DNA from 3 places in the Streptomyces sp. NPDC005898 genome. Region 1 is predicted to be linked to each of the others. Evidence: riboswitches for the same ligand, from Rfam matches in the RefSeq annotation. Region 1 holds a riboswitch; each other region holds the start of a gene.

Region 1 (3,264 bases):
CGGTAGCTCGCTGGGCTCATAACCCAGAGGTCGCAGGTTCAAATCCTGTCCCCGCTACTGAAGGCCGAGGGCCGGAAGCATTTCGATGCTTCCGGCCCTCGGTGTTTTCCGCCCCCGTGACCCGCTCGGCCCCCACCAGCTCGCACCCCCGCCCCGCTGCGGGAAACCTGGGTGCAGCGCGGTGATGGGCGCGGACTCGGCGGGAGACAAGCGGTGGGGCAGCGTGGAGGTACCGGCGGCAGCGGAGCCACCGCGCACGAGCGGGCCTTCGTGCGGGCCCTGCCGGTCCTGCTCCTGGTCGTCGGGGTCCTGTACGACGCCTCGACCCCGCCCGACTTCACCGCGGCCCCGCTCTTCACGGCCGCCCCGCTGATCGCCGCCCCCTTCTACTCGCTCCTGAACACCGCCCTGACCGGCGCCGCGGCCTCCCTCTCCGTCATCGTGCTGCACTACGGCAACGCGGCGAACAGCCATGTCGAGGCCGTCACCGAACTGCTGACCGTGATGACCGTCGCCGCCCTCGCCGTCGTCACCAACCGCGTCGTGCGCCGCGGCAACGACCGGCTCGCCACCGCCCGCTCCATCGCCGAGGCCACCCAGCGCGCCGTGCTGCCGCAGCCGGACCCCCGTATCGGCGGGCTCGACATCGCGGCGCGGTACGAGGCCGCGCAGGCGGACGCCTTCATCGGCGGCGATCTGTACGCCGTACAGGACACCCCGCACGGCGTGCGGCTCATCGTCGGCGACGTGCGCGGCAAGGGCATGGGCGCGGTGGCCGCCGTCGCCGTGGTCATCGGTGCCTTCCGGGAGGCCGCCGAGCAGGAGGCCACCCTGGAGGCGGTGGCCCAGCGCCTGGAGCGGGCGCTCGCCCGGGAGGGCACCCGACGCGACGGGCTGGACGCCTTCGAAGGGTTCACCACCGCCGTCCTCGCGGAGATCCGGCTCAGCGACGGCTGCGTACGACTGGTCAACCGGGGGCATCCCGAGCCGCTGCTGTTGCGCGGCGACGGGCGGCTGTGCGTGCTCTCCCCGAGCGAGCCCGCGCTGCCGCTCGGCATGGGTGAACTGGGCGGCTGGCCGGACCGGGCGGACGAGTCGAGGTTCCCGCCCGGCGCGATGCTGCTCTTCTACACGGACGGCCTGTCGGAGGCGCGCGACGCCGCGGGCGTCTTCTACGACCCGGCGGCCCGGCTCGGCGGGCGGATCTTCCCCGGTCGCGAGGGCCCGCACGCGCTGCTGGCCACGCTCACACAGGAGGTGCGGCGGCACACCGGGGGCGCGGCCACGGACGACATGGCGCTGCTCGCCGTGCGGCGCCCCGCCACCGCGGACGCGACCCACGGCCGGCGCGAGCGCGACGGTGACCCGGGGTGACCGAAGCGCGCTGCCGCACCGCCCAACTGACGTCTTGTCAACGCGGCGGAGGGTCAACTCGCCCCGGTCCGGGCGTCCGTGTCCGGACAAGTACGGGCCGAAGCCGTTAACGATCAATCGGAACGGCTTGGAATACGGGCCCCCTGTCTATTAACGTTCGATAACGCAGCGCGGTCGTCCCAGCCGTCACCAGAGACGGCTCCGTGCGCACGCGCCTAATCCCGCAAGGGAGCCGGGGAACCACCAACTTGGGGTGAATCAGGCAGCCGCGCCCTCGTGCCGGATGCTCGTAGGAGACCTTCCTGCTCCGAACCCGTCAGCTAACCCGGTAGGCGAAAGGAAGGAAAGGAGCGCGCCCCAGTGGCGTCCAACCGGCCTGCCCCCCAAGCCGTGTACATACCGAACGACGACGATTTCGGTGGGTACGACCAGGAGACCTGGGAGGAATGGAACCCCACCGAGGAGTCCGTCCGTCCCGTCCGCGGCAGGCACCGTGTGCACAAGAAGGGCGGCGGCGGGCTCGCCCGCAGCTCCACCGTGCTGGGCGTCGGCGTCATCGCCGCCGTCGGGGCGGGAGGCATCGCCACCGCGCAGGACGGCAAGCCGCCGGTCACCATCTCGATGCCCGACCTGGGCACCGTCGCGGACTCGCTGCCCAAGGCCGAGTCGCTGCCCGGCATCGGCTCCCTGCTGGCCGACGACGCGTCCGCCGCCGCGGGCTCCGACGCCGTCCCGGCCGCCACGCCGCTCACCACCGCCGGTGCCGGCACCGCCGGCATCCGGCAGGGCGGCGCCGACGCGGGCGAGGCGTTGCGCGCCCGCATCATGCGGCAGGCGGAGAGCCAGCAGGCCCAGGCGGACGACGCCGTGCGCACGGCGGCCGAGGAGAGCGCCGCCGAGAAGGCCGCCGCCGAGGCCGCCGCCCAGCAGCGGGAGGCCGAGCGCGAGGCCGACGCGAAGGCCGCCGCCCAGAAGAAGAAGGAGCGGGAGGCCCGGGAGGCCAAGGCCCTGGCCGAGCGCCGGGCCAAGCTCGCCAAAAGCTATGCGCTGCCCACCTCCTCGTACACCCTGACCTCGCACTTCGGTGACGCCGGCGCCATGTGGTCCTCCGGGCACCACACCGGTCTGGACTTCGCCGCGCCGACGGGTACCCCCCTCAAGGCCGTGCACACCGGCACCGTCAAGGAGGCCGGCTGGGCGGGTGCGTACGGCTACCGCACGGTCCTGGAGCTGCCCGACGGCACCGAGGTCTGGTACTGCCACCAGTCCTCGCTCAACGTCAGCGTCGGCCAGAAGGTCGCCACCGGCGATGTCATCGGGCGGGTCGGCGCGACCGGCAACGTCACCGGGCCGCACCTGCACATGGAGGTCCACACCGCCGGCGGGGCCAACATCGACCCGCTGTCCTGGCTGCAGGGCAAGGGCCTCAACCCCTGAGCAGGCCCTGAGCAACCCCTGAGTCCGGGCTTAGGAGCGGTAGGGGTTGTGCGGCGGACAGCCGTACGCCGGGTAGCCGTACGCCGGGTAGCCGTACGGGGGGCCGCCCGGCGCGGGGCCGCCGTATGCGGGGCCGTAGGCAGGACCGCCGTAGGGCGGCGGGTGGCCGTATCCGGCGTAGGGCATCCCCACGGCCAGGGGCATCGGCATGGGGTACAGGACCGGCGCCGTCGCGCGGGCCGCGTAGGCCAGGGCGGGGCGGGCCGGCCCGCGGCGCTCCCACAGCTCTTCGAGCAGCTCCCGCTCGCGTACGACGAAGTCGGCGCCGGCCCTGCCGCGGCGCCCCCGGTGGCGCAGGAACGCCAGTGACGTCGCGTACGTCTCGTACTCGGCGACCGTGCGGGCCGCCGCCTTCCCCCAGGTGTACGCGGCGTAGTCGCGGGCCAGCGCGCG
Region 2 (3,264 bases), on a different contig from region 1:
CCGCTCGCCGTCCCCGCGGCCCACCGCGTCGACGATCGCCGCGCGCTGCGCCCACGCGTCGAACGGCGCCGCCGGCGGCTCCACCACGTACATCCAGGCGATCTTGTGCCGCAGCTGGGCGAGCAGCGCGATGAGGCCGGGGCTGACGGAGGCCTGGGCGAGCGTCTCGTGGAACCAGCCGCCCAGCGACCGCAGATCCTCCCCTTGCCCCCGCCGCGCGCGCTCCTGGCCGAGCCTGACGAGGCCGCGCAGGACCTTGAGGTGCGCCTCGGTGCGGCGCCGGGCCGCGCGGGCGGCCGCGAGCGGTTCGAGCAGCATGCGCAGCTCCAGGAGGTCGGCCGCCTCCTGCTCCGTGGGCTCGGCGACGCAGGCGCCGGCGTGTCGGCGCGTGACGACGAACCCCTCGGCCTCCAGGGTGCGCAGGGCCTCGCGCACCGGAACGCGCGAGACGCCGTAGCGGCGGGCCAGAAGCTCCTCGGTGAGCCGTCCGCCCCTTTCGTGGACACCGGAGACAATGTCGTCCCGGATGGCCGTGCACACCGAATGCGCGGGAATACGCATGACCGGACCTCCGCCTTAATCCCCGCGAAACGCGGTCGACCGACGCTCGTTCGGCAACTCTATTGCAGAGTGCCGGAATTACCGACGGCGGGCCGCAATCCATGGATATCTTTTGGCCAAGCGCGGAAGGGCCGGAAAAGCGCGAAGGCCCCGGCTCGCAGGAGCCGGGGCCTTCGGTGTGCCGGGAGGTCAGACGTTGACGCCGTGCGAGCGCAGGTACGCCACGGGGTCGATGTCCGAGCCGTACTCGGGGCCGGTGCGGGCCTCGAAGTGGAGGTGCGGGCCACTGGAGTTGCCGGTGGAACCCGAGAGGCCTATCTGCTGGCCCGGGGTGACCGTCTGACCGACGGTGACACCGAGGGAGGACATGTGGCCGTACTGGGTGTACGTGCCGTCGTTCATCTTGATGACGACGTTGTTGCCGTACGCGCCGCCCCAGCCGGCCTCGACGACGGTGCCCGCGCCGACCGCGTGGACCGGGGTGCCGGAAGCGGCGTGGAAGTCGACGCCGGTGTGGCTGCCGGAGGACCACATGGCGCCGCCGGTCTGGTAGCCCGTGGAGACGTACGAGCCGGAGATCGGGGAGACGTAGGCGTTCAGGCGCTTGCGCTCGGCCGCGCGGGCGGCGCGCTCCTTGGCCTCGCGCTCCTCCTTGGCCTTCACCTTGGCCTCGGCCTCGGCCTTGCGCTTGTCCTCGGCGGCCTTCTTCTTGGCGGCCGCTTCGGCCAGCTTGGCGGCGGCGGCGTCCTCGGCCGCCTGGCGCTGCGCGGCGGCCTGGGCGTCGATGGTCTCGGCGAGCGAACCGCCCACGGAGATCGCCTGGGTGAGGCCGGTGTGCTCCACGGCCCCTTCGTCGACGGCGGCGAGCGCCGGAGCGGCCATGCCGCCGATGACGCCGGTGGTGGTCAGCGCGGCGACGCCCGCGACGTTCGCGGTCGTGCGGGTGAGGCGGCTGGGACGACGGTGCTTCCCGGTGGCACGGGTGAACGCCATGAAGCGGCTGATCCTTTCCTTCCTTCTCGCCTACCGGGTTAGCTGACGGGTTCGGAGCAGGAAGGTCTCCTACGAGTCCCTCACCTGACGGCAAGGTGCCCGATTCACCCCAAGGGACTGTGGGTCCCCGGCTCCCCTGGCTCGCGCCGTACGGGGACTCGGCGATGACTGCCCGGTGCCGCGGGTGCGACGTGGTGTGTGACGGACAGCCGGATCGAAGCTAAGCGCCCCCTCTTTCAATCGACAAACGGATCGACACTTTTGTTGCGCACGCCACACGGCAGACGGGCAACCGCCATACAAAGGCGGACATATGAGGCCCCGGCGACCGAACCGGTCACCGGGGCCTCGAAACGCGCTGATTCCCGCTCAGCCGCGGCTCACATTCGGCCACGGCCTCTGGTCAGCCACAGCCTCTGGTTCAGCCGCACCCTCTCGTTCAGCCGCGACCTGTCGTTCAGCCGCTGACCACGCTCACCTCGCCGATGCCGAGCGCCCTGACGGGCTCCTCGATCTGCGCGGCGTCGCCGACGAGGATCGTCACCAGGTGGTCCTCCGGGAAGGCGCTCACGACGGCCGCGGTGGCCTCCACGGTGCCGGTGGCGGCCAACCGCCGGTACAGCTGTGCCTGGAAGTCGTCCGGCAGGTTCTGCTCGACCTGGTCGGCGAGTGTCGCGGCGACGGAGGCGGCCATCTCGTACTTGAGCGGGGCCACACCCACGAGGTTCTGCACCGCCACGTCGCGCTCCGCGTCCGTCAGGCCCTCCGCGGCGAGCGTGCGCAGGACCTTCCACAGGTCGTCGAGCGCGGGGCCCGTGGAGGCGGTGTCGACCGATCCGCTGATGGCGAGCATCGCGGCGCCCGTGCCGTCCGGAGCGGACCGCAGGACCTGGCTGAACGCCCGCACTCCGTAGGTGTATCCCTTCTCCTCGCGCAGGACGCGGTCCAGCCGGGAGGTGAGGGTGCCGCCGAGGCAGTAGGTGCCGAGGACCTGGGCCGGCCAGACCCGGTCGTGCCGGTCCGGGCCGATGCGGCCGATCAGGAGCTGCGTCTGGACGGCTCCGGGGCGGTCCACGATGACGACGCGGCCCGTGTCGTCGGCGGTGATCGGAAGGCTCGGGCGGGGCTCCGCCGTGCCGCCCGTCCAGGTGCCGACGGTGTCCGCGAGGACGGCGTCCAGATCGGTGCCCGTGAGGTCGCCGACGATCACCAGGGTGGCCGTCGCGGGCCGGACGTGCTTCTCGTAGAAGGCGCGTACGGCCGCCGAGTCGATGGCGCTGACCGTCTCCTCGGTGCCCTGGCGGGGCCGGGACATGCGCGTGCCGGCCGGGAAGAGCTGCCGGGAGAGTTCCTTGGCGGCGCGGCGCGCCGGGTTGGCGGCCTCGTGCGGGATCTCGTCCAGGCGGTTGCGCACGAGGCGCTCGATCTCGCTGTCCGCGAAGGCGGGGGCGCGCAGGGCGTCCGAGAGCAGGCCGAGCGCCTTCGGGAGGCGGGAGACCGGGACTTCGAGGGAGACCCGGACGCCGGGGTGGTCGGCGTGCGCGTCCATCGTGGCACCGCAGCGGTCGAGCTCGGCGGCGAACTCCTCGGCGGAGTGCTTGTCGGTGCCTTCGTTGAAGGCCCTCGCCATGATCGTGGCGACGCCGTCGAGCCCCTCGGGCTCGGCGTCCAGGGGCGCCTCCAGGTGCACCTCCACGGCGACGACCTGCT
Region 3 (3,264 bases), on a different contig from region 1:
CGGCCCGTCGCGGCGGATGGTCGGGGGCCATGCTGATCAACGGCTGCCCGGCCAGTGCCGACGGCGGCAGGCGGGACGTGCCGCTCGTCAGGGCGTGCCCCGGCTGGGTCACCAGGACCAGCTCCTCCACGAGCACCGGCTCGGCCGACACGGCGGCGGGCAGCGGCACCGGGTCGGCGGGCTCGTACGCGTGGGTGAGGGCCAGATCGACCTCACCCGACGCGACCGCCTCGACGCCGGAGGGCGGTTCGTGCGCCGTCACCGTCAGTTCCACCGCCGGGTGGGCCCTGCGGAAGGCGGTCAGGACCGGCGGCAGCAGATGGATGCCCGCCGTCTGGAAGGTGCCCACGCGCAGCCGCCCGCCGGACAGCCCGGCGAGCCGGGCCAGTTCGTGCCGGGCCCGCTCCAACTCGTCGAGCACCCGGCGGGCGTGCCCCACCAGCAGCTCGCCGGCGCCGGTCAGCCGGGCCCCGCGGTGATGGCGCACGAGCAGCGCGCTGCCCGTCTCCCGCTCCAGCTTGGCCAGCTGCTGGGAGAGCGCGGGCACGGTGTAGCCGAGGCGCTCGGCGGCCCGGGTGATCGAACCCGCCTCGGAGACCGCGACGAGCGCGGCGAGCCGCGTGGGGTCGTACACGGGGACACCCTCTCTGCGCCGCGCGTCGAACGCGCCCACGGGGTAAACGTCTGCTTAAGGCAGACCCAGGATATTGCACATACCCGTTGAAGGCCCGCGCACGGCAGGCTGGCCGGCATGGACGCACAACTGGTCGCCTTCACGGGAGTCGCCGCGGGCATGGTCGCCGTGCCGGGCGCCGACTTCACCGTCGTCGTACGCAATGCCCTCGTCTCGCGGCGTACGGGGGTGGCCTGCGCGATGGGGGTCGCCGCGGGCCTCTTGGTGCACACGGCGCTGGCGGTCACGGGTGTGGCGGCGGTGCTCGCGGCGGCGCCCGCGCTCTTCAGGGCGCTGCAGCTCGTCGGCGCCTGCTACGTGCTGTACCTCGCCGCGCGCGCCCTGCGGTCGGCCTTGCGGGCGTGCATCGGGGTGGGCGACGAGCCGGTGGTGCGGGGCGGTGGTCTGCGCGAGGGGTTCCTCACCAACGCGCTGAACCCGAAGGCGGCCATCACCTTCCTGAGCGTGCTGCCGCAGTTCGTGCCCGACGGAAGTCCGGTGCTGCCGAGAACGCTGCTGCTCGGGGCCGTCGTCGTGGTGTTCGCCCTGCTGTGGTTCCCCGTCGTGGCGCTCCTGGTGGACCGGCTCGGCCCGTGGCTGCGCAGGCCGCGGGTCGCCCGTGCGGTCGAGGGCGTCACCGGCGCCGCTCTCGGCGCCCTGGGTCTCGTGCTCCTCCTCGAACCGCTCCTCGCGTGAGGACCGCGGCGTGCGCACCGAGCACCGGGGGAGTGCTCGGGGCGCGTGCGGACGTGCCGGCCGGGTGAGGTCAGCGCACCCGGCCGTACCAGACGCTGCCGGACCAGATCTTCTCCAGGCGCACCACGGCCCCCTTCTTCGGCGCGTGCCAGATACGGCCGTTACCGGCGTAGATCCCGACGTGGTAGACGTTGCGGCCCGAGTGGAAGAACACGAGGTCGCCCCGCGTGCGCTGGGACTTCGCGATGTGCCGGGTCTTGTTGTACTGCGCGGCGGCGGTGCGCGGCAGCTTCTTGCCCGTGCGCTTGAACGAGTACAGCGTCAGGCCCGAGCAGTCGAACCGGTGCGGCCCCACGGCCCCGTAGCTGTACGGGGCGCCCTTCTTGGACGCCGCGATCTTGAGCGCCTTCGTCCCGTGAGTGGCGGCCTCGGCCTCGGATGTGAGCCCAGGGGCCACGACGGTGCCGCCCACGACGGCGAGCGTGAGAGCCGAAGCGGCTCCCGCCCGACTGAGCAGCGGCGGAACGTGATTCAGCGCGGTCATGCGTAACCCTTCGTCAGCCGCCTGTGAAGGATGACCTGTCGGGTTCGGGCAGGCGAAGATGCCCGGCCGCGTCGTGCTCTGCGGCTTCACCCCAAGGGCGTCGTCCGGACCTTCCGGACGGGCCCGCCATGCTTGGGTCCTCCACTCCTGCCGGTGCACCGATGTCGACCGGTCATCCGGGCGGCGGCAGGACTCGGCGTCCGCCCGGATCGCCCCGCCGCTGTGGCGGGGGCTTGTCGTCGGAAGGGATCTTGACCCGAAAAGGGTTCGAAAACCGAGCCGAAACGGTGTTTTGTGAACCTACTCACGACTGACCTGTTCGAGTGGACACGGTGAAAATCACCCCCTGGCCGCCGGGTCCGAGGGCGGTTCGACCAGCAGCGGAAGGGTTCATTCCGCCCTCTTGGCGCGCGTCGGGCGCAACTCCCGACCGCACGACAAAGGACGCCCGCGTACGCCGACCGGGGTAGCCCGTCTGGTCCGTTTCGAAAGGGAGCCGGACGTTCCGAAGAGCGGAAGGGCTCATTCGCCCTGACGCGGGGCCGGCGGCAGGCCCACCCGGCCGGCCCGCCGCTCGCCGTCGAGGACGCGTAACGCCTGGGCGAGCGTGGCGGCGTGCACCTCGCTCTCCCCGCGCTGGTGCATGAGCGTCAGCGCCTCCAGCAGGGCGTTCGCCCGGCCCACCAGCGCCTGGGCGGCGCGCAGCCCGCCGTAGGTGTGTTCCGCGCGGGCGGGATTGATCTTACCGAGCAGGTCGACGACTTCGAGGTAACGGTCGACCAGGTCCGCCTCGGCCCGGGTCAGTGCGGGCAGCGGGGGGAGTTCGGGGGGAAGCATCCTCGGATCACCTCGCGTCGCGCGCGGCGAGCGAGGACTTGCGGGACGGGATGATCCGGTCCACGAGTCCGTACTCCACTGCGGCCGGGGCGTCGAGGATCTTGTCCCGCTCGATGTCCGCGGCGATCCGCTCCTTGCTCTGTCCCGTGTGCCGCGCCAGCAGGTCCTCGAGGAGCTCCCGGGTGCGCAGCATCTCGTCGGCCTGGATCACCAGATCGCTGGCCTGGCCCCGCACCGGCTCCGTCATGGCGGGCTGGCGGATCAGCAATCGCGCCCCCGGCAGCATGTACCGCTTGCCGGGCGTGCCCGCCGCCAGGAGTACGGCGGCGGCCGAGGAGGCCTGCCCGAGGCAGGTGGTCTCCACGTCGCAGGTGACGAACTGCATGGTGTCGTAGATCGCGGTCATCGCGGTCAGCGAGCCGCCCGGGGAGTTGATGTAGAGCGAGATGTCACGGTCCGGCGCCACGTGTTCCAGGTGCATGAACTGCGCCATGACGTCGTTCGCCGAGGTGTC

The links. Region 1 has a riboswitch for cyclic di-AMP ahead of ABZ385_RS26910 (M23 family metallopeptidase). Riboswitches for the same ligand answer to the same signal wherever they lie in the genome.
Region 2: it holds a riboswitch for cyclic di-AMP, as region 1 does, so the genes downstream of both, ABZ385_RS19225 (M23 family metallopeptidase) here and ABZ385_RS26910 (M23 family metallopeptidase) in region 1, are expected to answer to the same signal.
Region 3: it holds a riboswitch for cyclic di-AMP, as region 1 does, so the genes downstream of both, ABZ385_RS06185 (C40 family peptidase) here and ABZ385_RS26910 (M23 family metallopeptidase) in region 1, are expected to answer to the same signal.

The regions. Positions count from the first base shown of each region.
Region 1 covers NZ_JBEXWC010000024.1:96,005-99,268, forward strand. The annotation lists tRNA gene ABZ385_RS26900 (tRNA-Met) at 1-57, shown strand, start outside; gene ABZ385_RS26905 (PP2C family protein-serine/threonine phosphatase) at 214-1,374, shown strand; cyclic di-AMP (ydaO/yuaA leader) riboswitch at 1,577-1,723, shown strand; gene ABZ385_RS26910 (M23 family metallopeptidase) at 1,735-2,811, shown strand; gene ABZ385_RS26915 (PrsW family intramembrane metalloprotease) at 2,842-3,264, opposite strand, start outside.
Region 2 covers NZ_JBEXWC010000013.1:87,792-91,055, forward strand. The annotation lists gene ABZ385_RS19220 (GntR family transcriptional regulator) at 1-561, opposite strand, end outside; gene ABZ385_RS19225 (M23 family metallopeptidase) at 751-1,554, opposite strand; cyclic di-AMP (ydaO/yuaA leader) riboswitch at 1,567-1,728, opposite strand; gene ABZ385_RS19230 (pitrilysin family protein) at 2,012-3,264, opposite strand, start outside.
Region 3 covers NZ_JBEXWC010000003.1:202,543-205,806, reverse strand. The annotation lists gene ABZ385_RS06195 (LysR family transcriptional regulator) at 1-634, opposite strand, end outside; gene ABZ385_RS06190 (LysE family translocator) at 752-1,369, shown strand; gene ABZ385_RS06185 (C40 family peptidase) at 1,440-1,913, opposite strand; cyclic di-AMP (ydaO/yuaA leader) riboswitch at 1,917-2,093, opposite strand; gene ABZ385_RS06180 (hypothetical protein) at 2,436-2,750, opposite strand; gene ABZ385_RS06175 (ATP-dependent Clp protease proteolytic subunit) at 2,758-3,264, opposite strand, start outside.